DNA from 3 places in the Brevibacillus sp. DP1.3A genome. Region 1 is predicted to be linked to each of the others. Evidence: riboswitches for the same ligand, from Rfam matches in the RefSeq annotation. Region 1 holds a riboswitch; each other region holds the start of a gene.
What was found. Region 1 has a riboswitch for S-adenosylmethionine ahead of HP399_RS01955 (MetQ/NlpA family ABC transporter substrate-binding protein). Riboswitches for the same ligand answer to the same signal wherever they lie in the genome.
Positions count from the first base shown of each region.

Region 1 (10,498 bases):
TGATCAAATAATCCATGACTTCATCCGTCATCGATTTTTCTTGAATCTCTAGAAACATGCCTGCTGCAATTCTCGCTTCCATGCCCTCACGCGTCTGGTGCGTATGATCGGAGTCCACTCCCGCATAAATGACGCGATGCAGGTCCAAATCAAGCAATTTCGGGACGTGCCCCTCGATGACGAGCTTTGGATACGTCTTGCGGATATGCTCCAGGATGCGATTCGTCTTGCAGTCAGGGTCCTTGATGATGTCTACGTAATTCATGATTTCGCCGAGGCAAATGATCTCTTCGGAACGCAAGAGCTCGTCCATGTCTGCCATCTCGACAGACCCACCTGTCGTTTCCATCGAGGTAGCTGGTACGGAACTCGGGATCGCATACAGCATATCAACGACACAATCACGGCTCGCACGAATCATCTCTTTGATCCCTTCAATTCCGAACACATTGGCCATCTCATGCGGCTCCGGTACGATCGTTGTCACTCCGTTTTGAATCAAGCCAAAGGAAAATGTCTCCGGCGTCACCATCGTGCTCTCAATATGCAAGTGAATATCGACCAGACCAGGAATCATGTAGCGACCTTGTCCGTCCGCGATCTCGGCAGCTTCAAATGTTTCCGTACTCCGCTCACCAATATAGAAGAATCGTCCATCCAAAACAGCGACGTTTCCTTTGATGAACTTTTTAAAATAGCTGTTAAACACTTGGACGTCTTGAATCAACAAATCGACCTTCACGAAAATAACCTCCTGTCTTTAGTCCACGAGTACCACTTTGTCTTTTGGAAACAGCAGATTGACGTTCAGGCCAGTCTTGTACGGCGTTTCCATCTCCTGATTGACCGTGAAGTCGCCCAACTCTGTTTCCACGACATATTGATAGCTGCGTCCCAAAAACGTGCTTACCTTTACCGTTCCGCGCAAACGGTTCATTCCAGACTCGGTGCTCTCTTCTGTCGTTACGAGAAGGTCATCTGGTCGCATTGCGCATTTTTTGCCGGACGGATTCGCCGTGCCCGGATTTTTGGACGCGGTAAAATGATGGTCACCGACACGCAGGCCGATTTCTCCGTTCTGCTCGGTGCGCTCTGCGAAGTCGATGAAGTTGGTAAAACCGATAAAGCGAGCGATAAACTCCGTCTTCGGATATTTGAAAATCGTGGCTGGATCGTCGAGCTGCTCGATCACACCCTTGTTCATAATCGCCACCTGATCCGAGATGGAGAAGCACTCCTCCTGGTCATGCGATACGTACACAGTCGTAATTCCCAGCTCCTGCTGAATGCGACGGATTTCTACGCGCATGTTGATCCGCAGGTTGGCATCGAGGTTACTGAGCGGCTCATCGAACAGCAGCAGGTCAGGCTGAATCACCAGTGCCCGGGCAATCGCCACGCGCTGTCTTTGACCACCAGACAGCTCCTTCGGGAAACGCTTTTCATAGCCGCCGAGACTCACGACTTCGAGAATTTGCTGCACCCGGGTCTTTACCTCTGTTTCATTGACCTTGCGCAGGCGCAAACCGAATGCCACGTTATCGAATACAGAAAGGTGCGGAAACAGCGCATAGCTCTGGAACACAAATCCGAAGTTGCGCTTGTTGACCGGAACCCGCGTATAATCTTTTCCGTCAAACATGAACCGACCATCTTTTGCTTCCAGAAAGCCCGCAATCAAGCGCAGTGTCGTCGTCTTTCCGCAACCGCTCGGACCGAGCAAAGAGATGAGCTGTCCTTTTTCGATATTGAGATTGAAGTTTTGCAAAATATATTGATTGTCATAGGCAACCGATACGTTTTCCAGCGTGAGCAATGCCATGAGTTGATGCCTCCGTTATCGTTTTGTAAAGTAGGAAAGCCCCATCAGACGTTCAATGATGAACATGAGAATAGCCGTAAGAATCATGAGCAGCACGGAAATAGCAGCGATCGTCGGATCGAAGTTGTTTTCTACGTACGTCAGCATCTGGATCGGCAGCGTGCTTACCCCTGGTCCTGTCATGAAAACAGAGATATCTACGTTGTTGAACGACTCCAGAAAAGCGATCAGAATCGCAGCAATAATCCCGGAGCGAATATTCGGCAAGACGACTTTGAAAAAGGTTTCGAGACGACCTGCCCCAAGGCTTAAAGCCGCTTCTTCAATGGCGAAGTCAAAATTGGACAAGGAAGATGCAATGACGCGAATGATAAACGGAAGCATCAGCACCGTATGACCGACGAGAAGTCCCGCATAAATCGGCAAATTGTACACGACAATGACGTATTTCAGCATGGCAAAGCCCATCACGATACCCGGAATCAGGACAGGTGAGATGAAAATGCCATTCAAGATGCCCTTGCCGCGAAAATCAAAGCGACTGAGTGCATAGGCTGCTGGAATCCCCAACAAGAGCGCCAAGAGATTCCCCAGCAAGGAAACGAACATCGACGTCTTGAATGTCGTCATGAACATTTCTACATTGAAAATGTTTTCGTACCACCGCCAGGAAAAGCCCTCCGGCGGAAACTTCAAGACGCTCCCCGGCTCAAACGACGTAAAAGAAATGATAATGAGCGGCCCTAGCAAAAACAGAAAGACGAGAGAGGTAAACAGGGCCAACCCGCGATTTTTCTCCTGCATAACTTCTACCCCTTCGGATTTAATTTCGTCGCCAGCTTGTTCATGAAATAGATGACGACAAATGTAATGACAATCATGATCGTGGCAATGACAGAAGCCAAATGCCAGTCATTGAGCGTAATCGCATTTTGATACAGGAACGTGGAGATGACCCGCTGTTTTCCACCTAGCAGGGCAGGCGTGGTGTAGGCGGTCAAGCTTCCGACAAACACCAGAATGCTACCGATGATGAGTCCCGGTACACTAAGTGGCACAATGACCTTCCAGAAGGCAATCAACTTGGAAGCACCCAAGCTCTCCGCCGCCTTCAGCAAATCTGGATCGATGTTTTCCATCACCCCTACCAGCGTAATAATGATCAGCGGCAGGAACAGATGAATCAAACCAATCATCATCGCAGTCGGCGTATACAATATTTCCAACGGCTTATCGATGAGCCCGATTGCAAGCAGCGAGCTATTCAATAAGCCCTTTTTTCCGAGAATAATCATCCAAGAGAACGACCGCACGACAGAGCTAGTCAGCAAAGGAAAAATCGCCAATGCCAGCAGGATGCCCTTTTTGCGTGGGCCCAGCTTGGAAATGTAGTACGCGGCAGGAAAACCAATCAGAACACACGCAATCGTCGTGACCAGACTGACCTGCAGCGTTGTCAGCATAATTTTCAGGAAGTACGCGTCGGTAAGAAATTGCAGATAGCCTTGAATCGTAAAGCTACCATCTTGATAAAAGGTGGATGCAATCGTCATCACGATCGGAATGACCATGAACAGCGTCAAAAACAGCACACCCGGCAACAGCAATAAATAAAGACCCGTTTTTCTCATCTGATTAACTCCCGTTCACGGTATCGTCAGGCTTTCAATGCGCCGATAAAACGCGCAAAGAACGCATCTGCATCTACGTCCAGACAGACGTTTATGTTCGGTTCTTTTTTCAGGCGGTTTTGAAAGTCGCAAACCGTTTGCCCATCACACAGCTCACTTCTCGTTTCAATATCTACATACAGCTTCTGCTTCTTCACCAGCTTCGGATCGAGTGCGACTGCGACAGCCAATGGATCATGCATGGCGCACGCATAAATGCCATTTCGCTGAAAATAGCGATGTAGGTAATCAGACGTACTCTGTCTTACGTACTCGCCCATCGGTGTATCTCCTAGCTCGCGAATATGCTCCTCGTTCAGCAGCACTCTTCGCGTCACATCCAGTCCAACCAGCGTCAATTGCGGGAATCCGGCATGAAACACAACCTTCGCTGCCTCTGGATCGACGTACATGTTATACTCCGCAACCGGCGTCACATTGCCATGCTCGCGGACCACTCCACCCATGAAAATGACTTCCTTGACGTGTTGGACCAGCTCCGGGCATTTTTTCACTGCCAGCGCCAAATTGGTCAGCGGTCCCGTCATGATGAGTGTAATCTCTCCGGAATGCGCGAGTACGTTTTCCACGATGAAATCAGGAGCAAAGCCAGCAGTCGGTTCCTTGTAAATCGGAACTCCGGCAAGGGCACCTCCCAAGCCATCTTCACCATGTACAGCGTGCTCGAAAAATAACGGTCGCAGCAACGGTTCAGATGCTCCGCAGACAACAGGGATTTGCTCACCGACTTGCAAGAAATCGAGAATTTTGCATGTGTTTTCTGTAGCTTTTTGCAGCGACACGTTGCCATTCACCGTAGTGATGCCAACCAGATCAAATTGCCCGCTCTTCACAGCGAGAATAATGCCAAGCGCATCATCAATGCCCGTATCCACGTCAAGAATGATCTTTTGCACGAGTGGTCCTCCTCACGTTCATTCCTCATAAGAAAACTTCTATCGAGGCCTATTCAACGTGGAGCGACCGCGTTTTAGCGGAATGTTTTCATGCGCTCCGGAATTTATTTTATAATTTCCTATACGTTGAAAAACGAGGGTATATCCCAAATTGTCTATACCCTCGCCCTTTGTTTTTCTATCGTTCGTTATTGCGTGATTTCACGATTCCAACGGTCAATCCATGCTTTAGAGTGCTCGTTAACGAATTTCATGTCCAGCATTTTCAGCTTGCTTACAGTTTCTTCCCCGTACGTTACGCCTTTTGCTTCTTCTTCTGTCAGTTGAACAGACTTGTTTACAGGAGAATCGATTTTTGCTTTTGCTGTTTTTTCCTGAACTTCCTTGCTCAGCTGGTAGTTGATGAAGTCTTCAGCCAGCGCTTTGTTTTTCGAGCCTTTTACGATGTTAACCGTATTCATGACCGCATATCCGCCGCTTGCAGGTTGTACGAAAACAGCTTCTGGAACAGCGGCTTTGATGTCTTTGAAGTACATTTCCATGATCGGTCCTACGCCGATTTCTTCTTGACCAAACATGTTCACGTATTCGGAAGTCTTATCGTAGAATTTCACTACATTTTGGTTGACTTCTTTCATTTTCGCAAAGGCTTGATCCTCGTTAAATTCCTTGCTGCCCGCGACCGCAGAAGCACTGTCGAGAACCATCGGGCCAGTTGTGGACGTAATGCTTGGCAGTGTCAGCTTGCCCGTCAGCTCTGGGTTCCACAGGTCTTTCCAATCCTTGATCTCTGTTTTCACGAGTTTTGGATTATAGGCAATCCCGAATTGGCCAATCGTGTAAGCTGGACCGTACTCCTCGCCCAGTGGTGCTTTGGCGATGTCGTAGATTTGATCCAGGTTCGGGATGCGGCTGCGGTCGATTTTTTCAAATGCGCCACTCTCAATCCCTTGCTGTGCATAGTAGTCAGAGAGGTAGATCAAGTCTACATCGGAGCTTCCTTGGCGAATTTTGTTCAGTCGTTCTGCGTTGTTCCCGATTTCCAGCACGATTTTCACGTTATGTTCTTTTTCAAACGGCTCATATACTTCTTTGCGGAAAAAGTCTTCGGAAAAGCCCCATGTGGAGATGACCAGCTTTTGTGGCTCACCCTTGGCTTCACCGCCAGCTCCTCCCGCTTGTGGTTGATCATTGCTGCCACAGCCAGCGAGAGCCAGTGACATCATAGAAAAAGACAGAATTCCAGCAAGTAATTTTTTCATCGTAATTCTCCTCCAGTTGGGTTCATTTGATGACAAAATATGGTGATACAATAAAAAGAAAAGTACCCTTGATTAGAACGTATCATTCTAAACAAGAGCACTTTTCTTCGTAAACAAAGAGAAGTGACACCCGTTTTTACGCAAAGTCTACGGTCTCCTCTTAAGATAGATCAAAAGAGAAAATCCGAACGATTGCGTCAGGTATTCAGTTCTGATTCAGCTAAAATAACATTCGTGATCGCCCACTGCGTAGGCGCATCATAGTCCCGTAGCACAGCTTCCAACGGCAACCCCATCTCTACTTCCAGTCGCTCTCGCAGTTTCTTCTTATAAAGAAGGGACATCCGAAAATCGACTTCGAGCTTGAGGGCCGGTGCTTCTCCTTCTAACGCTTCTGAGCGCGGAGAGCGGCGATGCTTGGCTTGGAACGTAATCATCTGATTTTCAATCGTGACTCGGAGCAATGTCGTTCCAAATCCGAACAACTCTTTTGCTATCTCATTATAGATGGCAGACAGCTTTTTTCTGGTTTCATTGGAGTCCACTAGAGTCATGTCATCACCTGCGATAGCTGGTATCGGGTTCATTCGCTCTCATTATACAAATGATTTTCCGATTCTTCAATAGAATATTCGTATTTAGATCAATTTCACATTTTTCCACCAAGTCATTCGTTTGCAAAAACAGTTGACACCTAAAAAATCAGTCGTTATAATCCAACTATCCAAATAAGAATTAACAACAATGTTTGGAATGATAATTTCATAGCACATTCTCTTATGAAGAGAGGTTGAGGGACTGGCCCTATGACACCTCGGCAACCTATCGCAAACGATACGGTGCCAAATCCAGCGGAATTTATTCCGACAGATAAGAGAGGTATTGTTGCAGTGTGGATACATACTCGCAGTTTTCGCCTCTTCTGTCGGAAGAGGCTTTTTCTATTCCATCTTACATCCAGAGAAAAGGGGTATTTTCATGAAAAAGACTGGTCTACTGCTCACTACACTACTGCTCGCTGCATCGCTCGTAACGGCTTGCGGCGGTAAACAAGAAGCTGCACCTGCTAACGGCGGCACTGCTGCTGAGCAAACCTCACTCAAGGTGGGCGTCACTGGCGGCCCGCACGAAGAAATTCTCAACAAAGTAAAAGAAGTCGCCAAAGGCAAAGGGCTCGACGTCGAAGTCGTCGTTTTCAACGATTACGTACAGCCGAACCAAGCTCTCGATAAAGGAAATCTCGATGTAAACAGCTTCCAAACCATCCCGTTCTTGGCGAAGTTCAATCAAGATCACAAAACAAAGATCGTCGAGGTCGGAAAAACCGTCACGTACCCGATGGGCCTGTACTCCACCAAGCATAAAAAAGTCGAGGACATCCCTGCTGGCGGCGTTGTCGGCATTCAAAACGACCCGACCAACCGAGCACGCGCCCTGCTACTCTATCAGGCAGCTGGCTTGATTAAGCTCAAGGATGGCGTGGGTGACAACGCAACACCACTGGACATCGTAGAAAATCCAAAAAATTTGCAATTCAAAGAGCTGGAGGCTGCTTTCCTGGCGCGCTCGCTGAGCAACGTAGAAGTCGCTTCGATTAATACGAACTTCGCAATGGAAGCTGGCTACTCCCCGCAAAAAGATGCGATCTTCGCTGAGACAGCTGACTCTCCATATGTAAACATTTTGGCAGTCAACGAAACCAACAAAGACAACCCCGCTGTCAAAAAACTGGTGGACATCTACCGCTCGGAAGAAGTGAAAAAATTCATCGACGAACGTTTTGAAGGAGCTGTACTGCCGTCCTGGTAAGATCGACGCCAGGAACATCAAGAACAACAAGGAGAACTCGTTATGATACAGCTAACCGATATTCATAAGTCGTATCAAGTAGGAAACAAGCAGGTAGAAGCATTGAAGGGCGTATCCCTGCAGGTGGAAAAAGGGCAAATCTACGGGGTTATCGGCTTTAGCGGAGCGGGGAAAAGCACCCTGCTCCGTACCATCAACCTGCTGGAGAAGCCGACTAGCGGTTCTGTGATCGTCAATGGCCAGAACATGCTGACCCTCAAGGAAAAAGAGCTGCGGCAAGCTCGCAAAAAGATCGGGATTATTTTTCAACACTTCAACCTGCTCTCTTCCTATAATGTCTTTGACAATGTGGCGGAAATCTTGCGGATGAATCGCGTCCCCAAAGATGTCATTAAGCGCAAGGTAGAAGACCTTCTCGGCTTGGTTGGCTTGTCTGATAAAGCAAACGCTTATCCTTCTCAGCTATCCGGTGGACAAAAGCAACGGGTGGGCATCGCTCGTGCGCTTGCGACTGATCCGGAAATCCTGCTCTGTGACGAAGCAACTTCCGCTCTCGACCCGCAGACGACCGAATCGATTCTGGAGCTGTTGCTCGACATCAATCGAAAGTTCAACCTGACAATCGTGCTGATTACACATGAGATGCAGGTCATCAAAAAAATCTGCGATCAGGTAGCCATCATGGAAAACGGTGTCGTCATCGAGCAAGGCTCTGTTCTGGATGTTTTCAGCAATCCGCAAGAGCAAACGACCCGTAATTTTATCAAAACGGTTTTCGACGATCAGGTACCACAGGAGATTTTGTCCAAAATAAAAGAAACCGGACCCGTTTCCAAAATTGTTCGCGTTGCCTTTCGCGGGGATGCTGCTCTCGATCCTGTTCTAGGAACACTATCTGCACGTTTTCCGATTAGTACCAATCTGTTGTATGGCTCGATTACGACCATAAAAGGAACAGCGCTCGGCATTCTGCTTTTGCACATATCCGGCGAAGAACAAGACATTCAAGATGGCATTCGCTACTTGCGCGAATCCGTCTACCGCGTAGATATTGTGTCACCAGAGGAGGTGCGGAGCTAATGGAGCGTTTGATTGATATGATTCCGGTATTCGGGCAATCTCTGCAAGAGACCGTCATTATGGTTGGGATTTCGTTGTTCATTGCGACACTGATCGGGATTCCGCTCGGGATTTTGTTGGTCATCACACAGGCGAATCACCTTTTCCCGAACAGAATCATCTATCACACCCTGAATACGATCATCAACATTGTGCGTTCGTTGCCTTTTATTATCCTGATGGTTGCGATCATTCCTTTTACGGAGTTGATCGTGGGCACTTCGATTGGGATTGAAGGAGCAATTGTGCCGCTCATCGTCTATACCTCGCCTTACATCTCACGCCTGATGGAAACGGCCCTGCATGACGTAGATCGTGGCGTTATCGAAGCGTACCAGGCAATGGGCGCATCCCGGACGCAGATTATTTTTCGCATCATGCTGCGTGAAGCACGGCCCGGCATCGTCCTCTGCCTGACCATCGCGACCATCGGTTTGATTGGTGCTACTGCTATGGCCGGGGCAGTCGGTGCCGGCGGACTTGGCGATCTCGCCTTGCGCTACGGCTACCAGCAATGGGACATCGAAGTCATGATCATTACTGTCGTTATCCTCGTCGTCCTGGTACAGCTCATTCAATCGTTGGGTAACTGGGCAGCCCGAAAACTGAAAAAGAGCGTGTAAATCGAAGAACCCCTGACGAGATCGCTTGTCAGGGGCTTTTTTGTAGGTATTTAGACCGAGCGTCACTGAAAGTTCGTTGGAATTTCGCTCAATATTCATGTAGACTTATATATACAAGTCATTTAAATGAGAGGGGCTACTCAAATAACATGAAAAAACTCATCATGATGTTGGTTGCCGTAATGCTCGTACTCGCTCCGGCCGGAGGATTCATTGATCATGCCGATGCGAAAGGCTATAAGTCCGGGAAAAAATCTTTTAACTCTAATACGGCTCCTACGAACACGCAAACGCCTAACAAAGCAGATACGAATGTAAATGCTTCAACAAATAAAGGCACAACAACTCCTGCTGCTACAGCAAGCAAAAGCGGCGGATTCATGAAAGGTCTCATGATTGGTGGTCTGGCTGGTTTGCTGTTCGGATCCTTGTTCGGTGACATGGGTATCCTGGGCTCCATCCTTGGCTTCATGATCAACCTGATGGCGATCCTCGCTGTGATTATCCTGATCCGCAAAGTGATCGTCTACTTCAAAAACAAGCGTGAGAAAGAACAGGAACTGAACGCATGGAAAAGATAACATTTTCCGAACAAGATATCATTAATGCGATCTGTATTCACGCAGCCTACAAAAAACAGTTGAAGCCACAAGATATCTCCGTCGAGCTGATGTGGGACGAAGAGTACGGCTTTTCTGCTGAAGTACACTGGATGGAGCGCCAACAAGTCTTCATCGAGATGAATATGATTGAAGCGATTCGCTACTACCTGGAGACCCAGATGCAGCGCAACCCTTATTCCGCCGGTATCGAGCTGGTATTGGACGACGAACAAGGGATCATCGCTCATATCACCTACTAACACTGGATAATCATTTGTTAACCCAAGGCCAATTTGTTCACGCATGTGAGCAGGTTGGCTTTTTACATATTGAATTTGACCTCGTTCCGTTATATACTTTAACTTAGTGAAAATGATTATCATTACTACATTTACTTATACAGGTACATACTTTGTTTAAAAAGGAGTTGTCCCATTGTGGAGCGCTTATACACGCAAAAGCTGGACATCGGATACGGTGAGCTTTCCATTGTCAAAGACTTGAACATCAGCATTCCTTCTGGAAAAATCACTGCCCTGGTCGGTGCAAATGGTTCTGGTAAATCGACGATCCTCAAAACTCTCGCCCGGATTATGAAACCAACAGGCGGACAAGTATTTTTGGACGGAAAATCGATCCACCAGCAATCGACCAAGGAAGTCGCCAAGCAACTG
Region 1 covers NZ_CP085876.1:338,192-348,689, reverse strand. Annotated here, with positions in the region: gene HP399_RS01990 (adenine deaminase) at 1-742, opposite strand, end outside; gene HP399_RS01985 (ABC transporter ATP-binding protein) at 761-1,822, opposite strand; gene HP399_RS01980 (ABC transporter permease) at 1,838-2,626, opposite strand; gene HP399_RS01975 (ABC transporter permease) at 2,632-3,453, opposite strand; gene HP399_RS01970 (nucleoside hydrolase) at 3,480-4,409, opposite strand; gene HP399_RS01965 (ABC transporter substrate-binding protein) at 4,598-5,671, opposite strand; gene HP399_RS01960 (DUF2294 domain-containing protein) at 5,869-6,225, opposite strand; SAM riboswitch class I at 6,446-6,548, shown strand; gene HP399_RS01955 (MetQ/NlpA family ABC transporter substrate-binding protein) at 6,650-7,480, shown strand; gene HP399_RS01950 (methionine ABC transporter ATP-binding protein) at 7,523-8,560, shown strand; gene HP399_RS01945 (methionine ABC transporter permease) at 8,560-9,222, shown strand; gene HP399_RS01940 (hypothetical protein) at 9,372-9,803, shown strand; gene HP399_RS01935 (YxcD family protein) at 9,791-10,084, shown strand; gene HP399_RS01930 (ABC transporter ATP-binding protein) at 10,262-10,498, shown strand, end outside.

Region 2 (10,498 bases), 1.8 Mb from region 1:
CGACGATGGCTACACGGCTTTGCCCGAGCTTTTCCTGTCCACTGCGCCCGATCGGATGAAACAATATCTGACGGGAATAGCGAGTATCCAAGGCGTTACTCCACCTTTCCTTCTGGCATCGCAAGCGGATTCCACGGTCCTTGCTGATGTCCCTTCCATTCGCTTCCATCTTCCCACATTTCTTTTTTCCAAATAGGAACGATCTGCTTGAGTCGCTCGATGGCATAACGGCCTGCTTCAAACGATTCATTACGATGTGCAGTTGCAACGGCACAAACAACCGCAATCTCTTCCACAGCCAAATTACCGATACGATGGTGCATCGCGACTTGTGCTCCCGGCCAGCGTTCCTCGATCTCTGCTGCGACCTGCTTCATTTTTTCAACAGCCATAGGGGCATAAGCTTCATAAGACAAATAAACCGTGCGCTGACCATGGGTAAATTCCCGAACAGTTCCGACAAAAGTAAGGACCGCGCCTGCATGCGGGTTGCTCACCAGGCGAACCAGCTTGTCCGCAGAAATAGGCTCCTCGGTAATGGCAAAGCGCGGATCTTCTTCTCCGCCGCTTACAGGAGGTAAGAGGGCAATCTCGTCGTTGGCTGAAATGACCTGATTTTTCGCCGCATATTCATGATTGATGGAGACGAAGCAACTGCCCAAAAGCGCAGAGAGCGCAGGATATTCTTTTTCCACTGCTTGCAGAAGATCGCTAACGGTCGCGCCTTCAGATAGGGTCAATTGTACTTCCCGGGCATTCGCACGTTCAGCGAGTCCGGCAAATAACAAGATCGTAATGGTCAAGACAATTCCTCATTTCCCTAGATGATACTACTCTCTAGGCTAGACGATATCATAAACCGATCAAAGTTGCCAATGAATGGGGTGTTTCAATCAGCGGTTGATTCTAAGGGGCGAAGCCTTCCTGACTCAAATAGATCTGGTCCGGGGGGAAAACACGTAATAGCCGATCATAGACGATCCGATAGGCGGAGGGATCATACCATTGTTCCAGTCCAAGCTGTTCATAGAGAGCAGGAATGCCGTTTCTTTTTGTTCGTTTACCGCCGCTGCCATCTCCCATATAAAAGTCGTCGACACAGACGCGTGTTACCAAGGGGCGCAAAATCTCGGGGAATGACTCACTGCTTGGCAAAACAGGGGCAAGGGTTGCTTGAGTAGGGATGCCTGCTTCCGCCAAGCGCTCGAGTGTTTTGAGCCGCGCTTGAATGGGGGGAGCTTGCGGGCTAAAGTGCCTACGAATCTCCTCCAAATCGGTCTCGACGGTCATGCTGACACGGACGCGATCACCCAGCAGGAGCAACAAATCGGCATCCCGCCAAACCAAGGGACTTCTCGTCTGCACCAACAAAAAATCGGGTGGATTCTCTACCATGACTTCGAGTAAAGACCTCGTTACCTTTTCCGTTTGTTCGATGGGCTGGTACGGGTCTGTACTCGAAGACATGAAGATGGTCACCTTTCCTTTTTTCTTTGCCCGGATTAGCTCCTTGCGCAATAAATCGGCAGCATGCTGCTTAATGTCAACCCACGTGCCCCATTGCTCGTTGCGGAACAAAGAGACAGGCATTTGTCGAACATAGCAATAGGAGCAGGCGAAAGAACAGCCTGTATACGGATTGAGCGAGTGGGTGTAATCCTCAAGAAATCCGCTTCCTTTATTGAGGAGGGTTTTCGGCATTTTATAGGAAAGGATGCATTTCATATTGGGCATTCCTCACTTTGCATCATGAAAAATAATCCCGAGGCTGTAACGCTTTCCTGAGGTAATCGTGCTGACACCGTGGCGCAGCGTGTTTTTATAGTAGCCTCGCGTTCCCTGCACAGGACGATAGGATGTCGGGAAAATCAGGCCAGCGCCTTGCTCCAAGGTTATCACATGTCCTCGGCTCTGCGCGCGTGGCCGTTGCTCCATCAGCAGAAATTCTCCGCCAGTGTAGTCCTTCTCCTTCTGATTTAAGGCAAAAACGACTTGAAACGGGAAGAACACCTCGCCGTACATATCCTGGTGTAAACAATTGTAGCCGCCCATTTCGTATTTCAAAATCAATGGAGTAGAGCGCAGTTGACCCTGATCGTGACATTGCGCCAAAAATTCAGGGAGGGTAGCAGGATAGATGGCTTCGCGTCCAAGCATTTCCAGCCATCGATTCGCAGTCTGGGCAAGCATCGGATAAAAGCCTTCGCGAAGCTCCTGCAAAAGCGAGGGAAGGGGAGGCTGATAATAACGATACTCTCCTTCGCCGAAACGGTACCGTGCCATCTGGATCGTATTGCGAAAAAGGTCATCCTCTCCATACGAAGCGATTAATTCGTCGCACGCATCCGCGCTTAATAAGGAAGGAAAAGAAGCATAGCCTTGTTCGTCCAGCTCCTGTTGCAGGGAATGCCAGTCAAGTGCAGCGATCCTTTCTGTCACTGATTTAGCCATGCCTCACACCCCGATTTGTCTTTTTCTCCAGATCAAGCAGAGTTGTCTTCATGGACAGTCCTCCACGATAGCCAGTTAGTGATCCGTTTTTACCGACAACGCGGTGGCAGGGGACTGTAATGAGAACCGGATTGGCACCGATTGCTGCACCGACGGCACGAACAGCAGCAGGCTTTTCAATGATGTTCGCAATGTCGGTGTACGATGCCGTTTGACCGTATGGGATTTGGCACAGTGCCTCCCAGACAGCGAGCTGAAAAGGCGTTCCAGACAGGTCGCAATCCATGGAAAAATGCTCGCGCGTCCCCTGCAAATACTCCATCAGTTCTGTTGCAAAAGGCTTTAGCCATGGTTCGTCTTGCACCAGTGCACTTTGTGGATGATGCTTTTCAACCCACGCTTCCAATTCAGCAAAAGGCTGGTTGACCGAGCCGACATAACAAAGCCCGGCAGTCGTTGCAGCCAAATAAATGGTCCAATCACCATGCACAAGCATTGACCAACGTACCGTCTGATCCTTAATCGTTTCCATTTCCATACGCCTCCTTTGAGCTGTGTACGCACAGTATACCTCCAGCACCTGTTCTTCGTACGTTTTTAGGAGTGGATGAGCAAGATAACGAAACAGTGTCCTCTACATTCCCATTGCTTTTATCCAGTGGCGGGAGTAAGGTAGGAGGAGATAGAGGAGGAACGATACTAGTATGACTGATCAATTAACACATTTTAATGAACAAAATCGAGCTCGGATGGTGGACGTGTCTGAGAAGGACGTCACAAAACGGGTGGCTGTAGCCGAAAGCCAAATCAGCATGAAACCCGAAACACTCGCCAGAATCCGCGAAGGTCGGATCGAAAAGGGCGATGTACTCGCAGTTGCGCAGGTAGCAGGTGTCATGGCTGCCAAAAAGACGTGGGAAATCATCCCGATGTGTCATCCGCTGCCATTGACTGGCATCGACATACAATTTGCTTTTGTAGATGAAACGACGCTTGCGATTACAGGAACCGTGAAGACGACAGGGAAAACTGGCGTCGAGATGGAAGCGTTGACCGCTGTCAGCGTAGCGGCTTTGACCGTGTATGACATGTGCAAAGCCATGGATAAAGAAATGATAATCGGTCCAACCAGTCTGCAATCCAAAACAGGCGGAAAAAGCGGCGATTTCCATTGGGGAGAGAAGTAAGCCATGAGGCAAAAGTGGGAATCCTATCCGAGCAGCATTCGTTTATTGGCGATTGCTGCCGTCATTTTTTCTACAGGAATGGCGTGTATTTGGCCGCTAGTCACGATCTATATTCACAACCATCTCGGAAAGCCGCTGACTGTAGCCGGCTTCTTGTTGCTTTTAAATCAAGGCGCATTCCTGATCGGGAGTATTGTCGGCGGGATGATGTTTGACCGCTGGGGAAAAATGCGCACCATCATTGTCGGTTCCATCGGCGTTATTCTGATATCGATCGGCTTAGGTCTTACGCAAGATTTTACGATTTATGTTGTCTTGCTTCTATTGAATGGACTGTTTTACGGAACACTTTCTCCTGTGATGAATGCACTGGCAGTAGTGTTATGGCCGGACGGGGGACGGAAAGGAATCAATCTGATTTATGTCACCCTCAATGTGGGGGTAGCTGCCGGTTCTGCGCTGGGCGGCTTCTTGGCAAGTGTTTCGTTTGCCTGGACGTTTTTCGGTAATGCGATCTCGCAAGTGATTGTGCTCGCCATGTTCATGCTCATTTTGCCGCGTCAGTTAAAAATGGTGGAACAACGCGAAAACTCGACGACTGGACAAAGTATGTCTGAGCAAGCAACTGGTGATGTGCTGCAACAACCACAGCAAGAGCCAAAGGTGGTATGGGGAGCATTGCTGCTATTATGCGGGGGGCTATTAATTAGCTGGATTGTCTATGTACAATGGACGACGGTGCTGTCTACCTACATGCAATCCCTGGGCATTTCACTCCGTCAATACAGTCTGTTGTGGACGCTGAACGGAGGTTTGATCCTGTTTGGACAGCCATTGATTGCGTGGGTCATTCGACGCTTTGCCCGTACGCTAAAAGCACAAATGCTCTTGGGCGCTTATATTTTTGCCTTGTCGATGCTGATTCTGTCGCAATCAACGGTTTATGCAGGCTTTGTGGCAGGCATGTTCGTCATGACGCTAGGAGAAATGCTCGTGTGGCCAGCGGTGCCGGCAGTAGCTGCACAGTTTACGCCAGAGGGACGTGAAGGCTTCATTCAAGGTCTGATTGCAGGAACTGGATCAGCAGGGCGGATGCTCGGGCCACTGCTCGGCGCCTTCATTTTCCAATCGATTCATGCGCAGGGACTATTGTTCGTGATGGCAGGCTTGTGTCTGTTGTCTGTGGCATTCTTCGCTTTCCACACCTCATTTCAAAAAAGAAGGCATCAAGTGTCGGTACAGAATCAAGCATCTTGACACGGTTTACGTGCTCAAGTAGTATGATATAGACGAAAAAACAGTATATTCCGTGTGTTTGACTTATTCAGAGAGGTGGAGGGACTGGCCCTATGAAGCCCGGCAGCGGATCTGTTCCATGTGATGGACAGATGCTGTGCCAATTCCAGCAGGATTTTTTCCTGACAGATAAGGACGTGACCAAGCTGATCTCCCCCTTTTTCTGTATGGAAAAAGGGGGTTTTACTGTATTGGGCCCAAGAAAGGAATGGAAGAAAGATGCGCATTCAACCCTCCGACATGATTGATCGACTCCCTACCCAGTTTTTTGCGACCCTGGTGGCAAAAGTAAACAAGGTCATTGCGCAAGGCCATGACGTCATTAACCTAGGGCAGGGCAATCCCGATTTGCCGACACCGCCGCACATTATTGAAGAATTACAGGCACAAGCGGCACAACCACTCCATCACAAATATCCGCCTTTTCAGGGACGCGTGGAACTGAAGCAGGCAGTGGCTCATTGGTATAAGCAAGAATTTGATGTAGACCTCGATCCGGAGGAAGAAGTAGCGATATTGTTCGGCAGCAAAACCGGACTCGTAGAGATTTGCCAAGTACTCATGAACGCAGGCGATGTTGCACTGGTTCCGGACCCAGGCTATCCGGATTATTGGTCGGGGGTTGCAGTCGTAGGCGGACGGATGGTCATGATGCCTCTGAAGGCGGAAAATGACTTTTTGCCAGACTACAGCCAGCTCTCCCAAGCTGATTTGGATCGAGCGAAACTGATGTTTCTCAACTATCCGAACAATCCAACAGCAGTCAACGCACCACTCGAGTTTTATGAGGAAACGATTCGTTTTGCCCGAAAACATGAAATCGTCGTCTGCCATGACTTCGCCTACGGGGCGATCAGCTATGACGGGAAAAAGCCAGTCAGCTTCATGCAGGTTCCGGGAGCAAAAGAAGTGGGCGTAGAATTTTATACCTTGTCCAAAACGTACAACATGGCAGGCTGGCGTGTTGGTGCCATGGTAGGAAATCGCGAGCTGGTTCGTCTGATTAACCTCATTCAGGACCATTACTTCGTCAGTCTGTTCGGAGCGGTACAGATGGCGGCAGCCAAAGCGATGACGGAGTCACAGCAGTGCGTTCGCGATCTCGTCGCTGTCTACGAAAGCCGCCGCAATGCCTTGTACTCCAATCTGCATCGGATTGGCTGGCAGGCGCCACCATCTCAAGGTTCGTTTTTTGCTTGGCTTCCTGTTCCAAGTGGCTTTACTTCCGTGGAGTTCTCTGACCTGCTATTGGAAAAAGCGCATGTCGTCGTAGCGCCAGGAAATGGCTTTGGTCCGACAGGTGAGGGCTATGTGCGAGCGGCTTTGTTATCCAATGAAGATCGTCTCGCAGAAGCGGTCCAACGGATTGAGCGGTTGGGGTTGTTTACGAAAACAAAATGAAGGCAAGGGAATTCGACCACACTACCATACAAATGGAGTGTGGTTTTTTTATTCTAGAATAAAAATCATTCTCATTATTGACAGATAATGATTTTCATTATACGATGACATTGTTAATGATAATTAGTCTCAGCGAGAGCGGGAGGGTACCATGCGCTATCAGATTAACGGTTACACGGATATGTATACGGTGATCGCCAACGAGCGAAAAATCGGCGGAGCCATTGAAGCAGGCCAGATTCGCTTGCGGACGGGAGAAGTTTACGCCAATGCTGTTCTCACTCGTTTGGAAATGTCAGGTGCGCATTTTTGCTCGATCGGATTTGTAACAGAAGAAGGCAAAAGACTGATTGTCCATGTGAATGATATCAGCATGATCGCTGATGCTCGTCACGTCAACGTTTGTGAGCTGACGAACGAATGCATGAGAGTGGAGAAGTCCGCAGAGAGACTGAAGCGATTGAAGCGTCTCTGTGAACTGAATGAAGGCAGCTGTACGCCAACCTTCCAAGAAGAGGCATTGCTTTTGGCAAGCGATATTGGCATGGAAGAAGCGTCCACGCATGTAGACCTCTCTTTCCTCCCACACACAGAGAAACCACGTGTGTTTCGAATCGCCTAGGAAGATATAGCCCATACATATAGCCCCCTTTTCGTTAGATACGAAGAGGGGTTTTTTGCATGCAGTGTGTCAAGACTAACGATTGAACAACCGCTCGACATAGTCAAAACCTATCCGCTCATAGCTAGTAAGGATTGGACTTACGCTGTTGACAGTGATAAAACAAGGATAAGCAAAATCAAGGGGGAACGGAACATGGAGTACTCATTTTCAAAATCTGTTGAAGCACTATCCTCCTCGGCTGTCCGGGAAATCTTGAAGCTGACCCAAGGCAATCAAGTGCTCTCGCTCGCAGGTGGACTGCCAGCAGAGGATTCTTTTCCAATCGCAGAGATGCGTGAAGCGTTCAACCGCGCATTCGAACAAGGAGCAAAAGCTCTTCAGTACGGATTGACTGATGGATACTTGCCGCTTCGTGAGTGGATTGCATCCCGCATGAAGCAAAAGCATATGAACGTCGGTGTAGATAATATGATCATCACTACGGGCTCTCAGCAAGCAGTGGACTTGTTGTGCCGTGTATATTTAGATGAAGGCGATGTCGTTCTCGTAGAAAACCCTACCTATTTGGCAGCGGTTCAGTTGTTCCAATTCCGGGGAATCAAAGCGATTCCCGTAGACGGCGATGCTGATGGGATGGATATGGACGATCTGGCGAAAAAAATTGCCCAGTATCGCCCGAAAATGGTGTATGTCATTCCTACCTTTGCTAATCCGACAGGAAAGGTATGGAGCCTCGAACGCCGTCTCGGTTTGCTTCGTCAATGTAAGGCCCAAAACATTCTCATCCTGGAAGACGATCCATATGGAGAGATCCAATTTGATGGGGAAGCTCCGTACCGCTCGATTTTCTCACTGGATGAGCATCCGACCGATTCCTGTGTGGTGTACACCAGTACCTTTTCCAAAATTGTCGCGCCAGGCTTGCGTACCGGATGGGCCATTGGAGATACACGCGTGATTCAAATGATGGTGAAGGCGAAGCAAGCGGTTGATTTGCAGTCGAGCACAATCGACCAGTACGCGCTGTATGAGCTTTTGTCCCGCTTTGATCTGGAGCGCCACATTGAGAAAATCCGCGAGTCCTACAAGGCGCGCATGGAATGGATGCATGAGCTCTTAGTTGCGCAAAACTGGGAGGGCGTACAGTGGGAAAAACCAAGAGGCGGGATGTTCCTCTGGGTGAATCTTCCTGAGCACGTCGATGCTGAGAAGCTGCTGGCCCGTTCCGTACAGGAAGGCGTGGCATTCGTGCCAGGGAAGCCGTTTTATGCAGCCGAGCCGCCAGTTAATACGATGCGCTTGAACTATACACTCTTGAACCGGGAAGACACGGAGCTTGCGATCTCACGACTGGGCAAAGCATTCCACGCCCATAGCGAATCTCTGGTGACAAATGTTTAATAGAAGCAAAAAGACAACCATTGCCATTGAGCTGGTTGTCTTTTTTGATTTATGTCTTACAGGGAGAGCTCTCTTTGTGCCCGATCCAGCCATTCATTCACAAGCTCTGTAAACAGAAGCGGCTGCTCAATCTGCAAGTTGTGTCCGGCACAATCGAGTGCGGCAAAAGAAGAACGGGGATAGCCTTCGATGATATCCCAAATATCGCGATAGCCGACAGAATGATCTTGTTTGCCCACAACAAAAAGACTCGGGTGGGGGAAGGGGGCCGTATCCAATGGGAAGGACACGCCGTATGACTGTCTGATTTTACTGAGGAAAGAAGGGTCAGACAGCATGTAGCCGTCGACAATCTCTTTTTTATAGCGATTCCACGTATAATCGGTAGCTACTACCGCCATCGACGCAAACTCCGCTCGTTCCGTCTCACTCAACTGCTCCCAGAGAGAAGGCTCTTTTACTAAGATGGATTTATCCGGCAGTGTGCGCTTATCTTTATCAGGAATGACGTTCGGGCAGATGAAAAGGGCGCCCTTCACTTGATCCCGGCGCTTCTCGATAACTGCTCGTGTAAGATATCCACCGTATGATTCACCTGCAATGAAAAAGGGCTCACCTGGAATGAGCTGATCGATGAACGAGAGGACAACCTCCAGAATATCGTCCGTGGTGTGGATATGTTCGTAGTTTTCCGTTTGTCCCATTCCAGGAAGGTCTATGTAAAGTCGTCGATATCCTGAGCGTTTCTCAAAAATTGGTTCCAGACAACCAGTCATGCAGCGGTGATCAAGTGAAAAACCATGAATCATCACGACAGGAAAACCGCTTCCGATCTCCTCATAATAAAGGTTGACGCCATTGACCTCGCATCTCATAAAAAGCCCCCCAACGACACTTGTGTCAGATTGTTTCGAAAGTTTGGAACGTACGTTCTTATTATAAGTCATATGTTAAATATTTCAAGGATGAAAAAACACACCCACGACGAGAATCGTCAATGGGTGTGTCAAAGAGCTTCCTATTCTTCTGTTTCTTCCAAAGTGCAAATTGCGCTTGGGCGCTTGATGCGCAATACAACGCACTCATACACACGGAACAGACTGTTCATTTGCTCGTCTCCGAGGAACGCGGAGTCGAAGTCTTCTGCAATCGCCAGGTCGAGATTGTGGCGGCCAGTCGCTACCAATACGCCGGAACGGCCTTTAATGGTAGGAGATTGGAAGACGCCATCTGTAACGAGATTGCGAACATGCTCGATCTCAAGCACGTTAGTGCCTTTGTGCACGCGATGCAAGAGCGAGTAGAGCTCAGGAGAAACAACCAGTGCATATGGACCGCTGTGGCCCATTTTCAACAGCTTGTTGCGTGCTTCCACGATATCGGCAAACGCATTGCCAGATTCCATCCAATCGCTCTTCAGATGAGTGAGGCGGCCTTTTACGTTCATCAGACCTGGGAGGTCGAATTCCGCAGCACCGTTGAAGATCAGATCGTCTTCCATCAGTGCACCACCAGCAGCTGCATTGGCAGCCGCGCTCATGTCCAAAGGCATGCCCAGTGTGCGTGCTTGGGCAACATCGCGCCAGTAGAGCATGAAGTCCTTGTACAGGATCGGAATCGTCATGCTGACACGGCGGCTAGGCTGTGTCATTTCCAGTGATTCTCCACGCAGGGAGAGACCGCCAAAACGGGATTCCTCATATACATCGTTGGTAATGGTTTGGATGCCTTCACCCAATGGTCCATAAATATCGATAAAACGACGTCCTACCAGCTGGCGGCGAGCCATGTCAACGACAGTTGCGTCCAGCTGATTCCATTCTTCAGTCGTCAAGGGAGAGTCTGGGTATTTACGAAGCTTGTCCATAGTGTAACCTCCATGTCATTTCAGGATTTCCGGTTCTTTACATTCCTTTCAAGCTGCCAACTGTCAGTCCTTTTTTGCCAGAAGCTGCAGGGGCGGAATGCTTGATCACGGAAGCAACACCGTGAGGAGCGGAAGCCGAAGCTTTCAAATGATCTACCTGGTGAATGTCGTGCCCCTCATCGTGATCAGTGAGATCAGGATGAGCCGTATCAGAGAATCGCTGACTCATGTTCGCCATGATCTCTTTGACAGTCAAATAGTCTGTATGCG
Region 2 covers NZ_CP085876.1:2,132,022-2,142,519, forward strand. Annotated here, with positions in the region: gene HP399_RS09790 (ThiF family adenylyltransferase) at 1-91, opposite strand, end outside; gene HP399_RS09795 (molybdenum cofactor biosynthesis protein) at 96-803, opposite strand; gene HP399_RS09800 (SPL family radical SAM protein) at 907-1,725, opposite strand; gene HP399_RS09805 (2OG-Fe(II) oxygenase) at 1,738-2,451, opposite strand; gene HP399_RS09810 (methylated-DNA--[protein]-cysteine S-methyltransferase) at 2,444-2,983, opposite strand; gene moaC (cyclic pyranopterin monophosphate synthase MoaC) at 3,156-3,638, shown strand; gene HP399_RS09820 (MFS transporter) at 3,642-4,895, shown strand; SAM riboswitch class I at 4,956-5,070, shown strand; gene HP399_RS09825 (pyridoxal phosphate-dependent aminotransferase) at 5,154-6,335, shown strand; gene HP399_RS09830 (hypothetical protein) at 6,487-6,957, shown strand; gene HP399_RS09835 (aminotransferase-like domain-containing protein) at 7,153-8,361, shown strand; gene HP399_RS09840 (alpha/beta fold hydrolase) at 8,418-9,236, opposite strand; gene HP399_RS09845 (family 1 encapsulin nanocompartment shell protein) at 9,380-10,228, opposite strand; gene HP399_RS09850 (IMEF encapsulin system ferritin-like cargo protein) at 10,266-10,498, opposite strand, start outside.
Region 2: it holds a riboswitch for S-adenosylmethionine, as region 1 does, so the genes downstream of both, HP399_RS09825 (pyridoxal phosphate-dependent aminotransferase) here and HP399_RS01955 (MetQ/NlpA family ABC transporter substrate-binding protein) in region 1, are expected to answer to the same signal.

Region 3 (10,498 bases), 3.2 Mb from region 1:
TGCTCGAAAAAGCGGCGGGAATGAAGGGTACGTCCGAGTCAGGTGCAAGAGCCATGTTCCAGTCCCTCCAAAAATTCAAGCAACTGCCGGATTATATGCAGGTATGGCCAGCTCATGGCGCAGGAAGTGCTTGCGGCAAAGCACTGGGGGCCGTGCCGTCTTCTACCGTCGGTTATGAAAAGCTCTTTAACTGGGCGATGACACACTCCAGTGAAGAGGAATTCGTCAAGGCACTCCTGGATGGACAACCAGAGCCACCAACGTATTTTGCAGTGATGAAACGAGTGAATAAGGAAGGTCCTGCCTTGCTTAACGAACTCCCTGTTGTTCAAGAGTTCAACTCGTTTGAACAGGTAAAGGAATCGCTGGAAAACGGACAGATTATCGATACGCGTCCTTTCCAGAATTTTGCGAAGGGGCATCTGGAGGGAACACTTCACATTCCTTTTAACAAGTCATTCGCCAACTGGGTGGGCTGGATCGTCGATTACGATCGTCCGGTTCATGTCATGACTACCCCAGATGAGCTGAACGAGATTTTGCAGGCCTTGCATTCCGTAGGGATTGATCATGTTACAGGCTTTATCGACAGCGGCAAGCTGATGGAAAGTGAAGTGTCTTCGCTCGAGACAATCGAAGAGGTAACACCGTTGGAGATTGCAGAACGGGTGGGAAAGGGAGAGGTTCACGTAGTAGATGTACGTAATCTGACTGAGTGGAAGGAAGGACACATTCCGGATGCACAGCACATCATGCTCGGTACGCTCGCCATGCGGCTGGATGAGATTCCTCACGATAAGCCTCTTCTCGTACAGTGCCGTTCCGGTGCCCGATCCGCTATTGGCGCAAGCATTCTTCAGGCAAATGGATTCAAGGATGTAATGAATTTGAGCGGCGGAATCTTGAAATGGCAAAAAGACGGCTTGGCAGTCGTAGAACGAGGGTAAAACGAATCGAGGTGTTGCAAAGGGTGAGCGTATGACTATCGACCTTGTGATCACACTGTTTGTTATCGGTTTCGCGGGATCATTTATTTCTGGTCTCGTCGGAATCGGGGGCTCCATCATCAAGTATCCGATGCTTCTGTACATTCCGCCCGCCCTTGGATTCGTTGCTTACACAGCTCACGAAGTATCCGGAATAAGTGCAATCCAAGTATTTTTTGCCACCCTAGCTGCTGTTTGGACTCTGCGAAAAGATAAGCTTATTCACTACCAGCTCGTTCTGTACATGGGAAGTGCCATTATCGTAGGAAGCTTGCTTGGAGGGTATGGAGGAAAATATCTATCGGCAGAAGCCATCAATATCGTTTACGCCATCCTGGCCACCATTGCTGTAATCTTGATGTTCCTGCCAAAAAAGCGAATGGACGAACGTGAACAGTACGAGGTTATCTTTCATAAACCAACAGCCGTATTATCCGCTTTGATTGTCGGAGGCGCCTCCGGAATTGTCGGGGCAGCTGGCGCTTTTATTTTGGTTCCCATCATGTTGATCATCCTCAAGATCCCGACAAGAGTTACGATTGCTTCATCTCTTGCCATTACCTTTCTTTCTTCCATCGGTTCGACTGCAGGGAAATGGATGGCGGGGGACATATTACTGTGGCCATCCGTGATCATGGTAATCGCCAGTATCATGGCAGCGCCGCTCGGTACGAAGGTCAGCAAACGTTTGGATACACGGGTTCTCCAAACCATTCTGGCCTTGTTGATCCTAGCCACCACGATTAAGATTTGGGCTGACATCCTTATATTCATACGTGTATGAAGATTTGCTTTTCCAAAATAATAAAGAAAAATCAATTGTCATTGAACAGGATTGACATATCCGAGTAAAATGATAAGATAAAAAAGAATTTTACGATGAAATTAAATTTCATAGAACATTCTTATCTAGAGTGGTGGAGGGACTGGCCCGATGAAACCCGGCAACCTTGGTCTGATTGACCTTACGGTGCCAATTCCTGCGGAGTTATTCTGCGAGATGAGAAGGTGGGAACCGTGTAATTGCCCCTCTTCTTTTCGGAGAGGGGTTTTCTATATTTATAATTCATAGTATTCATATCTTTTTACTTTGTATTATGTGAAGGAGGAAACAACGTGCTTCATTATTCGGTCAAGCGTGGCTTTCTCATGATCGTTACCCTTTGGATTATTGTCACGGTAACGTTTGTGACCATGCACCTGATTCCGGGTGACCCGTTCGCGTCTGACGCCAAAATGCTTCCAGAAGAAGTGGTAAAGAACATGCGGGCGGAGTACAACCTGGATCAGCCAATCACGGTACAGTACCTGCTCTATCTGAAAGGATTGCTGCAATTTGACTTGGGGCCCTCTATCCAGTCCAAGACGAGGGATGTGAACACGCTGATTGCAGAGGGATTCCCCGCATCGGCTGTTCTGGGACTCCAGTCGTTTATTGTCGCACTGGCAGGTGGAATCACACTGGGAATCGTAGCGGCACTCTATCACAATCGAACCTTGGATTTCTTGTCTATGTTTGCAGCCATCATTGGGATCTCCGTCCCCAGTTTTATTCTGGCGCCACTTTTGATCAAGTACATGGCGGTCAAATGGGAGCTTCTGCCCGTTGCTGCGTGGGGGAGTTGGGAGCATTCGATACTTCCAACGCTTGCGCTCGCTATCGGTCCGCTCGCCATTATCGCCCGTTTCGTACGAGCCAGCATGCTTGAGGTTTGGCAACAGGAATACATAAACACAGCGGAGGCGAAAGGGCTTGGCACCTTTTCTATTGTCGTTAGACACGGGATGCGTAATGCCATCCTACCGGTTCTTACCTTTATCGGTCCGCTGTTTGCCAACCTGATGACGGGAACCTTTGTGGTGGAAAAGATTTTCGCCATTCCCGGGCTCGGCAAATACTTCGTGGAAAGTATTTTTAACCGCGATTATCCCGTTATTTTGGGAACGACAGTGTTTTACAGCTTTGTGCTCATTTTTACTTTGTACATCATCGACCTACTGTATCGGGTGATTGACCCGCGCATCAGATTGACGAGTGGAGGGAAGTAGCGTTATGGCCAATCAGGCAACACAACTGGATAGCCTGTTTCGACCAGTAGACCGAAACAGGCTATCCGAAGAAATTCGGAAACGTCCCAGTCTCGGATATTGGCAGGAGGTATTGCAGCGGGTGTGCCGCAACAAGCTGGCAATGCTCGGGTTCTTCCTGCTCATGGCAGTGGTAACCCTCTCGATCATCGGTCCGATTCTCGTTCCCCACAGCCCGCATGAACAGTCATTGACGAAGGGTAATCTGCCGCTGTCGGACGAGCATTGGTTTGGAACGGATGACTTGGGTCGGGACATGTGGGCACGTACCTGGGTAGGCGGTCAAATCTCTTTGTTTATTGGTGTGGCGGCAGCTGCTATCGACCTAGTGATCGGTGTATGCGTCGGCGGGATTTCCGGTTACATGGCAGGGAGGAACAAGCTGGGCGACCGTGTGGACAACATCCTGATGCGATTGGCTGAAATTCTGTACAGCATTCCGTATCTGCTGGTGGTAATCCTGCTGATGGTGGTTCTGGAGCCTGGTCTCACTACGATCATTATTGCCCTTTCACTAACTGGGTGGGTCGGAATGGCCCGCCTGGTCAGAGGACAAATCATGCAGATCAAGCGTCAGGAGTTTGTGCTGGCTGCAGAAAAGTTGGGTACCTCTCATGCCAAAATTATCATCAAACATCTGCTGCCGAATACGATCGGCGTCATCATCGTCAACCTGACCTTTACGATACCGCATGCGATTTTTGCCGAATCGTTTCTCAGCTTTCTTGGGCTGGGTGTGCAAGCGCCAACCGCCAGCTGGGGAACCATGGCCAACGACGCGCTAGCGGTTATGCTGAGCGGACAGTGGTGGCGGCTGTTTTTTCCGGGATTCATGATTTCCCTTACCATGTTCGCGTGCAACGCGCTCGGGGATGGTTTGCAGGACGCACTGGACCCGCGGATCAGGAAATGAGGGGGAGTACATCGTGAAACCATTGTTGGAAGTAGATCAGCTGCGCGTCTCCTTTCGCACGTACGGTGGAGAGGTGCAGGCGGTAAGAGGGGTTTCCTTTTCTGTGAAGGAGGGAGAGACGCTGGCGATTGTCGGGGAAAGCGGCTGTGGAAAAAGTGTGACTGCTCGAGCATTGATGGGGATGATTCCTCCGCGATCCGGTCAGGTAAAAGGCGGTAGCATTCGGTTTCGCGGGCGTGAACTGACGGGGCTGCCGAAGCTGGAATGGCAGCAGGTTCGTGGCTCGCAGATCGGTATGATCTTTCAGGACCCGATGACCTCACTGAACCCCACGATGAAAATCGGTCAGCAGATTGCGGAAGGGCTAATCAAACATCTTAAGCAGACGAAGACGGAAGCAAAGGAAGAGACGTTGAAACTGCTGGAGAGGGTAGGCATTTCGGAGGCGGCGAGACGATTTGAACAATATCCGCATGAGCTAAGCGGAGGTATGCGGCAGCGTGTCGGTATCGCCATGGCGCTTGCTTGCCAACCGCAGTTGGTTATCGCCGACGAGCCGACGACAGCGCTCGACGTGACCATTCAGGCGCAGATCCTTCGTCTGATGAAAGAGTTGCAAGAGCAGTTGAACACCTCGGTCATTTTGATCACACACGATTTGGGCGTCGTCGCAGAGGTGGCCGATCATGTCGCGGTAATGTACGCAGGCGTAGTGGTGGAGAGCGGCCCGGTTGGAGAAATCTTTGACAACCCGCGCCACCCATACACACAAGGACTGTTGCAGTCTGTGCCACGTCTCGAAGCAGGTAAAAAAGAGCGGCTGATCCCCATCGAAGGGACACCACCGGATCTGTTTCGTCCGCCTGCCGGTTGCCCGTTCGCTGCACGTTGCCGATTTGCCATGGAAATTTGCGTAGAGCATATGCCGCAATCGAATTCGTTTTTTAATCAGCATGAGGCGAGCTGCTGGCTGAACGACCCGCGTGCCCAAAAGAGCAGAAGCGTGGATGGTAGCAGGGAGGGAGACACATGGTTGACAACATTGTAGGGGTGGAGAATCTCGCTAAATCGTTTGAGATTGGCGGAGGCCAACGGGTTAGAGCTGTTGACCGAGTCTCTTTTGAAATCAGGCGAGGGGAGACGCTCGGAATCGTTGGGGAAAGCGGCTGCGGCAAGTCTACGCTGGGCAGGACGATCGTGGGCCTGTACCCGGCTACTGCGGGTCGCATTCTGTTTCAAGGCAAAGACATCGCCACGATGGATAGACGTGAGCGATGGGAAGCAAACCGCCACATGCAGCTGATCTTCCAGGATCCGCAGGCCTCACTCAATCCGCGTTTACGGGTGGGCGACATCATCGCCGAAGGAATCGACTCCTATGGTTTGGCAAAAGGAAAAGAGCGAGAAGAACGCATCTATCGGCTGCTGGAGCTAGTAGGATTGCACCCAAGCCACGCAAAACGCTTTCCGCATGAATTCAGCGGCGGCCAGCGACAACGGATCGGAATCGCCCGTGCGCTTGCGGTGGAGCCCAGCTTTATCGTGGCAGACGAGTCCATCTCCGCACTAGATGTGTCCATTCAGGCGCAAATCGTCAATCTTTTAGCCGATCTTCAGGCAGAGCGGTCCATCACCTATTTGTTTATCGCCCATGATCTGTCGATGGTGAAGCACATCAGCGACCGGATTGGTGTGATGTATCTGGGGCAGATGATGGAGCTTGCCCCGAGCGAGGAGTTGTTTGCCACGCCGCTACATCCGTACACGCAGGCGTTGATCTCGGCTATGCCGATCTCCCATCCTGCCCAGCGCGAAGAGCGGGAGCAGATTGTACTGACCGGAGAACCGCCCAGCCCGATTCATCCGCCAAGCGGTTGCCCGTTTCGCACCAGATGTCCGGTTGCCCAAGGCGTTTGCGCCAGAACAGCGCCGGATTGGAAGGAGGTGAGGGACGGACACTGGATCGCTTGCCATCTTGTACAGTAGACAGAGGAGAACAAGGAGGAAATCATAATGAAAAAGGGATTGCTCGCTTTTGCCGCATTGCTGGCGCTCGCTGTACCTGCGCTTTCTGCGTGCGGCAGCGATAAACCGGCTACGTCTTCCGATCAACAGACGGGAGCAGCCGTCAAACAAGTCATTACCGCTAACCTGCGGGGCGAACCGTACACTTTAGATCCGGCATTCGCTTCCGATACCACCTCGTACTGGGTGATTGACCATCTGTACGAAGGATTGTACCGATACAGCCAAAATGGAGACATCAGCGAAGGGGCAACAGAAAAGGTGGAAGTCTCCCCGGACGGAAAAACCTACACGTTTACCCTGCGCCCCGAGATGAAATGGTCGAACGGCGATCCCTTGACGGCGCATGACTACGAATACTCATGGAAACGCGTGCTGAATCCGCAGACTGCCGCCTATGAACCATCCGCACTCTACTACATACAAGGCGCGGAGGCATACAACACGGGCAAAGGTAGCGTGGATGACGTTCAGATTAAGGCAAAGGATGACCGCACACTCATCGTCGGATTGAAAGACCCGATCACCTATTTCCCGAAAATCATGATGAGTCGCGCCTATTTGCCGGTGAACAAAAAAGTCGTGGATGCAGACAAAAACTGGGCGGCCGAAGCGAAAGGCATCGTGACCAATGGCCCGTACACCGTGGAGAGCTGGGACCACAACAGTCAACTGACAATCGCCAAAAGTCAGAGCTACTGGGAGAAAGAAAAGGTAACGATGGAAACCGTCCACTTCAAGATGGTCAACGAAGCAACTACCTACTACCAGATGTTCAAAACAGGAGCGCTCGACCTGATTGACTCCCTGCCGATCGACGTAATTGAGCAAGAAAAAGAAAAAGAAGAGTACAAATCATTCCCGGACTACAGCATTTATACGTACACGTTCAACGTAGAGGAAAAGCCATTCACTAATGCGAAAATTCGTCAGGCCTTTTCCTACGCGATCGATCGGGACATCCTGACGAAAAACGTGACCAAGGGAGGCCAGCTCCCGGCGTACGGTTATACACCATTTGGGGTAAAAACTCCTTCGGGCAAGGACTTCCGAGAAGAAGTAGCGCCTTACTATCAGTTTGATCCGGCTAAGGCGAAGCAGTTCCTGGCTGAAGGTTTGAAGGAAGAAGGCTGGACAGAGCTTCCGCCAATTACACTGAAATACAGCACCGCGGAAAACCACAAGAAGATCGCCGAAGCGCTACAAGAAATGTTCAAGCAAAACTTGGGTGTGCAAGTGAAGCTGGAAAATCAAGAGTGGAAAACGTACATCGATACGTTCAAGCAGAAAAACTTCCAGATTGCCCGCATGGGTTGGGGCGGCGATTACCTCGATCCGCTCGCGATGCTGGAGCTGTATACAGGGAAAAGCTCCCGCAACTTCACCAACTGGGCCAATCCGAAGTTTGACGAGCTGATCGAAAAAGCAAAGGTTGAGCAAAACGAGGAAGCACGCATGAAGCTTCTGCACGACGCTGAAACCATTTTGATGCAGGACATGCCCGTCATCCCGGTTTATTTCAATAACGAAAACTACCTCAACAGCAAAAAGGTCGAAGGCATCCGCTTCAGTGTAACCGGGACACCGGACCTGCGTTGGGCGAAAAGAGTGGCAGAGTAACGATTAATAAAATGCTGTCGTCATTTACTAGAACAAAGAGCAGATTGCCTAAAGCATCTGCTCTTTGTTTTATGAACGCAATAATAGGTTTATTGCGAAACTCGTTTCCCAAATGATGAAAGTATCCTAAAATATAGAAGAAAGGATAAGAGCGCCTTTCCTATGCTGGATCAAGCCATGAAGAAATTCACGAATGAAGGGGTCTACTACAAATGACAATAACTATGGATTCAAAAGAGTTTATCAATCGCCGTCAAAGACTCGCGGAAAAAATGCCTGATCACAGCGTACTTGTCCTATTTTCAGGGGTTGTCAAGACACGCAGCAATGACGATAAATATCCGTTTTCACCGAACCGCAACTTCTATTATCTAACGGGCATTGCGCGAAGCAACCTCATTCTCATGATTACGAAACGCGCTGGCATCGTGACCGAAACGTTATTTCTTCAGCGCCCAAATGAGCTGGAAGCGAAATGGACAGGGGCCGTCTTATCAGATCAAGAGGCGAAAGAGCAGTCTGGTATCGAACACTTTGACTATCTCGATGAGTGGCTGGAGTCATTTGGAACCTTTATGAGGCGCTGTGAAGGCAAGTACTCGCTCTATCTTGACTTGTATCGCTATCTGTGGAGCGACGAGCAGACTCCTGCAGAGACTTTTGCCGAAGACGCACAAAAGAAATACCGGACCCTGCAGATTCACGATGCGGGCCCATGGCTGAAAGAACTGCGTATGGTGAAAAGTCCGGCAGAGATCGTAGAAATCAGACGTGCGATTGCGATCACAGATGAAGCAATCCGGCGCATGTGGTCGCATGCACGTCCTGGAATCATGGAATATGAGCTAGAGGCGCACTATGATTTCACGTTGAAGTCGCATGGTGTTCGCGAGCTTCCTTATTTACCTATTATCGCTAGCGGAATCAATGCTACTGTCTTGCACTATGAAGCGAATAATCAGCGTGCGGAAGATGGTGACTTGGTCCTCCTTGACCTCGGTGCAACATCGAACTACTATGCGGCTGATATTTCGCGAACGTTTCCCGTGAATGGTCGCTTTACAGAACGTCAGAAAGTGATCTATCAACTCGTGCTCGAAGCAGAAATCAAGACCATCGAAGCAGTCAAGCCTGGTGTCACACTCACACAACTCAATGATGTCACGAAACAAGTCCTGACAGACGGCTTACTGCGCCTCGGCCTCATCCAAGAAAGCAGTGAGCTCCCCAAATACTACTATCATTCCGTGGCTCATCACCTTGGACTGGATACGCACGATGTCTCGGATTACAGTGCTGCTTTGCAACCTGGTATGGTGATCACGATTGAACCTGGTCTGTACATAGAGGAAGAAGCGATTGGCATTCGGATTGAAGATAATGTGTTAGTAACAGAAGACGGCTGCGAGGTGCTCTCACCGCAGATCCCGAAGGAAATCGAAGACGTGGAATTGTTGATTGGCAAAAAGGAATAGCGAACGCTTACGAGCGAATGGATTCATCCATTATAGAAAAAAACATCCTTTCGATAGGATGTTTTTTTCTATTCAATTTTTTCTTAGTTGTTGAATTCTTGCATATTCATTTATACTTGTTAATGTAATAATTTGTAAAAATAGGAGGTGCTTAACATAAAAGCTCTCGCAAGTTCATTAGAAAGGGACGTCCCTGTGCACCTAGGAACATCCCCGAAAAGAGAATTAGAAGGTGCCCCGAAAAGTAAGTGCACGATCTGGGGCGCGGGAATAGAAGCAAGTCGCCATCACTTAGATCTAGAAACAAGCATCGAACAACTACGACAACAAATGATTGAATTGGCAGGAACACATGGTCTTACTAGTGACGCAGTTTTGGGTGTAAGCCAGCAATTGGACAAATATATTGTGATGGCACAAAACACCCATAAAGCAGATAGCATCTGGTGAAGGATTCACTATCGGCCTACTAAAAAATGATCGCAAAAGAGGAACCACCGAAGGATGAAAAATCCAGTGCGGTGGTTCTTTTTTTCTCTCGTCTCCCATGCCATCATTATAGACGGGGGCGATGAAGGATGTTCCAGGATTTCAAGCTTGTTGGTGACCGTCCAGTCGCGATACAAGTGAAAGAATACGTCAAACGTTTAATAATCAAAGGCGCGCTTCAGGCGGATCAAAAGCTGCCCTCCACACGAGAAATGAGCAGTCTGCTAAAAGTGAGTCGCAATTCGGTGATTGCAGCCTATGAAGGCCTAGCCGATGACGGATTTGCGTATGCGATTCCCGGCAAAGGCAGCTATGTTACCGCTATGGAGGGCCATTTGGCTGCGGATAAAGGAGGAGCTGACGGCTCCGACTCCTGGCAGATCGACTGGAAGGCACGGATGAATGAATATGCTGTATCCGCTGCAGAGCTGGACATGATGAAGCAGGGCATTCGCGCCAAAAAAGAAACTATTTCGTTCACAAGCATCGCGCCGGATGAACAGTTGTTTGATCTGGGGGATGTAAGGCGAGCCTTTATGGATCGGATGGCAATCGAAGGGCAAGTGCTGCTCAATTACGGGTATGCCAAGGGCTACAAGCCACTGATCGATTACTTGATGCGTTATATGGAGAATAAGGGCGTCGATGTAAGCGGCAAGGATATGCTGATTACAAGCGGGTTTACAGAAGGTTTTGACATAGTACTGTCAGCACTGCGCCCTTCTGCTCGCCGTGGAGCAGCCATTTGTGAAAATCCAACTCATCATACAGCGATCAAGAATTTAAAGCTGCAGGGATTTGAGATTACTGGCATTCCGATGGAGAGTGATGGTATTGATGTAGAGCAGCTCGAGGCTGTATTGCAGAAGCAGACAAACAGCTTCGAGCTGGCCTATTTGACT
Region 3 covers NZ_CP085876.1:3,563,283-3,573,780, reverse strand. Annotated here, with positions in the region: gene HP399_RS16270 (MBL fold metallo-hydrolase) at 1-947, shown strand, start outside; gene HP399_RS16265 (sulfite exporter TauE/SafE family protein) at 979-1,770, shown strand; SAM riboswitch class I at 1,889-1,993, shown strand; gene HP399_RS16260 (ABC transporter permease) at 2,103-3,035, shown strand; gene HP399_RS16255 (ABC transporter permease) at 3,040-3,987, shown strand; gene HP399_RS16250 (ABC transporter ATP-binding protein) at 4,001-5,035, shown strand; gene HP399_RS16245 (ABC transporter ATP-binding protein) at 5,017-5,973, shown strand; gene HP399_RS16240 (peptide ABC transporter substrate-binding protein) at 6,001-7,632, shown strand; gene HP399_RS16235 (aminopeptidase P family protein) at 7,845-9,107, shown strand; gene HP399_RS16230 (aspartyl-phosphate phosphatase Spo0E family protein) at 9,303-9,557, shown strand; gene HP399_RS16225 (aminotransferase-like domain-containing protein) at 9,686-10,498, shown strand, end outside.
Region 3: it holds a riboswitch for S-adenosylmethionine, as region 1 does, so the genes downstream of both, HP399_RS16260 (ABC transporter permease) here and HP399_RS01955 (MetQ/NlpA family ABC transporter substrate-binding protein) in region 1, are expected to answer to the same signal.